Regions from separate parts of the Rathayibacter sp. KR2-224 genome, predicted to be linked through region 2. Evidence: predicted binding sites of a transcription regulator. Region 2 holds the regulator's gene; the other holds the start of a gene.

Region 1 (2,395 bases), on a different contig from region 2:
GCACCCACCGTCTCTCGTGCGAAGAACGAGCCGTTGCCGTGACGAGAAGAGGCGTTGCGCACGCCCCAGATCGAGCACATTTCCATCGCGGTCGGTGTGCATCGAGAGGGTTCCGCAGTCGCAGAGACGCGTTTCGACGACGGCTGAGGGAACGGCGTCCACGCTTCCTTCGATGTGGCCGATGCCATCTGCGATTCCATTCGGTGCGGCGTGGTCCTCGACGATCATCACGCGCACCGCGGGACGATTCGCCCGGAACGTGGTCGAATCGTCGGCTGCCGCGCCGCATCGAAGTACGTCCATGACCGTGTCGAATGCGAGTTGCTCGTTGCTGCGCGGGTCGTCGAGGAGCTGTTTCGCCCACTCGCGGTCGGCGTCGGCGACGAATCGGGGCCCGCCTCGCCGAGGGCTCAGTGCGAGTTCCAGTAGCTCGTTGACGAAGGTGCCTGACTCATCGTCGAAGACGACGTTGGCCGTCAGCTGTCCGTCTTGGTTTCGCCGAGTCGTCAGCGAGCGGTTGTCGTACCGGCGTTGCCACCGTGCTTGAACTCCCGCGGGATCGATCAGATCTCGTGCGCGGCGAGCCATTCCGAAGAGCTCGTCGACGTGCACACTGCGGGCTTCTTCGGCGAGCGAGCCGGCGGCTTCACGTAGTTCTTCGCTGCCGCAGGTCTCGCTCGGCTCGCCAAGGCCGCGCACGATCGCGTCGCCGGCGGCAGGCGAAAGGAGGCCGGCACTGACCGCCGTCGTGACCGAGTGGGTCCAGGGCAGCAGCGCGGCGCCCGAGCCGGAAGTGATCTTGGCATTGCCGCCGTCTTCGTTCCCGGTTGGCCCGCCTTCTTCTCCCTCCACTGAGCCTGTCTCGTCGACGCCCGCCGTACCCGCCTCGGAAACTCCGATGGTGCGAAGAAGCCGCTCAGCAGCATCCGCCTCACCCATCACCTCTCCGAGCCGCACCTGACGGGATGCCTCGCCTCGGCTGGAGCCGGTGAGGTGCTGGACGAAGCGAACAACGTTCTGGTGCCCATTGCGCTGCGCCAGCCCGGAGTGGCCGAGCGCTCGTTCCGACCGTTTGGCAGCGACCCCCGCTGCCGCTGTCAGCACCGTGTCGAATTCGGTGCGGCCGCGCGAAGAGTCGGCGATCAGTTCCGCGAGGGCGTCGTCGTCTAGAGCGTCGATCGATTCGATCAGCGAGACCGGCTCACTTGCGTTCGGAGGCGTCAACGAGTCGCAGACACGAGAGGTCGTGTCACGGAGTCGCTCGACGTTCGAAAGCATGGCTCGAATCTACCGAAGAGTATCGAACAAAGCAACGAGTAATCGCACGGTCAGTGAGCAATTCCCACGACGGCTGACTGGGGAGGACGAGAGTGTGCGATGTCGACATTCGAAGATCTCTTCGACTAGTGTGAGGAGGGTTCAAGCGTGATCTATCAGGAGTGGTGGCCCGTGAGGAAAGCGCGTGCACCACGCACCACGCACCACGCCCCACGCGCCGCGCCAGGCGCCGGGGCGTCACCAGCACGGGGTCGCCGACTCGGGTGCCGATACCGTGGTGGGCATGGATTGGCTCGTGTTGGTGGCGATCGTTGTGCTCGTACTCGGCGGAATCAGCCTGCTGGCGTACCTCAGGCGAATCGCCACGGCTGTCGAGCGCGTAGCCAATGCGCTTGAGGTTCAGGGTGCCGGTGCTGAACGGAATGAGCACGCCGGCGAGGCTTAGGCCAGGGATGGGCGTTAGGCCGGGAGCCTGACCAGGGGTACCGGGGAGGGGCGTTCGGCCCGGAGTCTGACCAGGGGTACCGGGGAGGGGCGTTAGGTCCGGAGTCTGATTGGGCACGCCGGGATGGCGCCAGGCCCGGAGTCTGATTGGGCACAAGGGGATGGCGCCAGGCCCGGGGCCTGACTAGGCACACAGTGCCGCCGCAACGCAGGGCGTAATGGCGAGCACCGGGGCTAGGTAAGTGGGGCGGGAGACGGCACCACGCGCGAGCTCCCGCCTGACCGGCCACGGGAGGCTGGTAGTCAGGACGGAGGTGGCGCTACGCGCGAACTCCGCGGTGGGGCGAGACGCGGGTTCCTGCCCCACCGACGAGCACGAACCCCGCCCAAGCAACGAGCGCGAACGAGCGCGCCGAAGTGGCGCCGTCGCGCCTCACGCGACGCGTCGCGCCCGGTTCTTCCAGGAGAGGATCAGCGCTTCCAGTTGCCCGTTCGGGAGATCGCGGGGGTGGTGCGCCAGCTCGTCCGCGAACTGCTGCTGCTCGCTGTACGAGAGGTTTTGCGCCCACGGAAATGCGGAGATCACCTTGGCGCGGGCATCCATGATCGGCTTCGCCTTGGCGCGGCTCGGGCGCTTACGGCGAGGGGTCGTGTTCGTGGAGGACTGCTCCGC
Region 2 (2,395 bases):
CTCTTCAACGCAGCTGCGACGGCCTGGAGTACGTCGGCCACCACGTCGTCGGGAATCGGATGCGTGTTCTCGTTCACGTTGAGCGCGACGGGCACGGGCGCCTGGGGCGCTCCATACGGCGACTTGCCGCGGAGATCGTCACGAACGGGGAGGTCGGAGAACGAGGTCACGAATCAATGCTAGGGCGGCCACGAAACGTCATCGGCCCCCAGGGATCGCCCGAAAGCGAGTCGATCACTTGCCGCTGCGGTCGAACTCGTGCGGAACGGCGAGCTGCTGTCCCGCCTGTACGAGGCTGGACGACAGACCGTTGAGATCGATGAACGCAGCCACGACGTCGCGCGGGTCGCTCCGCGGAGCCACCTCTTCAGCGATGCTCCATAGTGAGTCCCCCGGCTGAACGGTGAGGTGCCGGAACGACGAGGACGACGCCTCGCTCCCCGCCATCGCCGCACCGCTCGCGGCGAACGCTGCACCGCCTACGAGCAGCGGGAGCACGATGAGTGCAGCGAGCACCACACGGCCACGGCGCGTCAATCGCGTACGTGTCGCCGTGCGCGATGCCTGTGCTGTTTCGGCTCGGCGGGAAGCAGCAGGCCTTGCGGCGGTGTGCCCGAGTGCGATGGTCGTCATGGCCGGTTCCCTTCCTTCTCGAACCCTTGTTCCGAACCTATCTTCGAATGACCAGAAATTCAACTCGTATGTTCGGATGTTGTTCGATTCTTTTGTCAACACGCTCGAACAAAACCGCCGATACGTACTGAAAGGCAGATAGAGTTTCGATCGTTGGGAAAAGTTGAACATGAGCCACCGACATTCCCTCCCGAAGGCATCCGATGCGACACTCGGAGGCTTGAAACGAACCGCCGCCCGCAGTCCAGCGTGTGGCTCAAGAAGACGGCGCGCGTCGCCGACGAGGAGAGGACCTGCACGTTGACCGACGTAGACGACGTTCCGGCCGCGGCTTCCACTGCCGACCCCGGCGCAAGCGCCAGCCAGAGGCGTGCGGCGACTGACAAGCCGCGTACCAGGCGACGCAAGAACCTCAGCGACAAGCAGCGGTCCATCCTCGAGGTCATCCAGCGGTCCGTGAGCCAGCGCGGATATCCGCCGAGCATGCGCGAGATCGGCGACGCCGTGGGCCTCGCCTCGCTCTCGAGCGTCGCCCACCAGTTGAGCCAGCTCGAGCTGAGCGGATACCTGCGGCGCGACCCCAACCGTCCTCGCGCCCTCGAGGTGCTGATCGACCTTCCGGAGAGCACGGGCCGCACCGAGTCGGTGACCGACTTCGAGACATCCATCCCGGTCGGCGACGCGACCATGGTTCCCATGGTGGGACGCATCGCGGCGGGAGTACCCATCACCGCGGAGCAACAGGTGGAAGAGGTGTTCCCACTGCCCCGTCAGTTGGTCGGGAATGGTGAACTCTTCATGCTGAAGGTGCAGGGCGAGTCGATGCTCGACGCCGCCATCCTCGACGGCGACTGGGTCGTAGTGCGTCAGCAGAAGACCGCCGAGAACGGCGACATCGTCGCGGCCATGCTCGACGGCGAGGCCACGGTCAAGGTGTTCCGTCAGCGTGACGGGCACACTTGGCTGCTCCCCCGCAACTCCGCCTATGAGCCGATTCTCGGCGACTTCGCCGAGGTGGTCGGCAAGGTGGTGGCGGTGCTTCGAGCCGTCTGATGACCGAAGAACCCGTTACGTCCGTAGAGCTCGAGCATCATTTCGACGCTCCCCGCGAACGCGTCTGGAACGCCTGGACCCACCACGAATCCGTGAGTGCGTGGTGGGGCTCGCAACCCGGCGGCGTCGTCACCTCGGCGGCGCTCGACGTGAGGCCGGGCGGCCGCTTCGAGATCTCGTTCACCGATCCCGACGGTGACAGGCACACCTGCAGCGGGAGCTATCTCACCGTGCAGGCGCCAGCGCTGCTCGATTTCACGTGGTCGTGGAAGAGTGAGCCGGGCATCACATCGCGCGTGACGGTCGCCTTCGCCGACGAAGGCACGGGCACCGCGATGCGATTCGTGCACGGCGACCTGCGCGGTGTGTCCCAGCACGGTTACGCCGAGGGGTGGCGCCGCACGTTCGCGAAACTGGACGGCTTTCTCGCGACACGCGGATAGGCATCCGTCTTCGGTTCAGGTCACGGCTGTGGCAGGCGATCACCTGCCACAGCCGTGCCTTCGCTACGCCGGCTGCTTCTCGCGTACCGCCCGAGTCGCCTCGATGATGTTGCGAAGCGATGCGACCGTCTCGTCGTAGCCCCTGGTCTTGAGGCCGCAGTCCGGGTTCACCCATACCTGCCGCTGCGGGATGCCTGCAAGCGCCTTCTCGAGCAGCTCTGTCACCTCGGCAACAGACGGAACCCGCGGCGAGTGGATGTCGTACA

The links. The regulator LexA, encoded in region 2, represses DNA repair genes until DNA is damaged. The targets are predictions, from matches to a motif close to TCGAACANNTGTTCGA.
Positions count from the first base shown of each region.
Region 1: the regulator LexA is predicted to act here: its motif matches at 1,388-1,403, upstream of ACO2Q7_RS11055 (DUF222 domain-containing protein).

Region 1 is NZ_JBMSEB010000001.1:2,402,754-2,405,148, forward strand. It holds gene ACO2Q7_RS11055 (DUF222 domain-containing protein) at 1-1,278, opposite strand, end outside; gene ACO2Q7_RS11060 (hypothetical protein) at 1,463-1,723, shown strand; gene ACO2Q7_RS11065 (hypothetical protein) at 2,156-2,395, opposite strand, start outside.
Region 2 is NZ_JBMSEB010000003.1:21,823-24,217, forward strand. It holds gene ACO2Q7_RS15085 (histidinol-phosphate transaminase) at 1-170, opposite strand, end outside; gene ACO2Q7_RS15090 (LysM peptidoglycan-binding domain-containing protein) at 235-633, opposite strand; gene lexA (transcriptional repressor LexA) at 1,066-1,686, shown strand; gene ACO2Q7_RS15100 (SRPBCC family protein) at 1,686-2,129, shown strand; gene metE (5-methyltetrahydropteroyltriglutamate--homocysteine S-methyltransferase) at 2,193-2,395, opposite strand, start outside.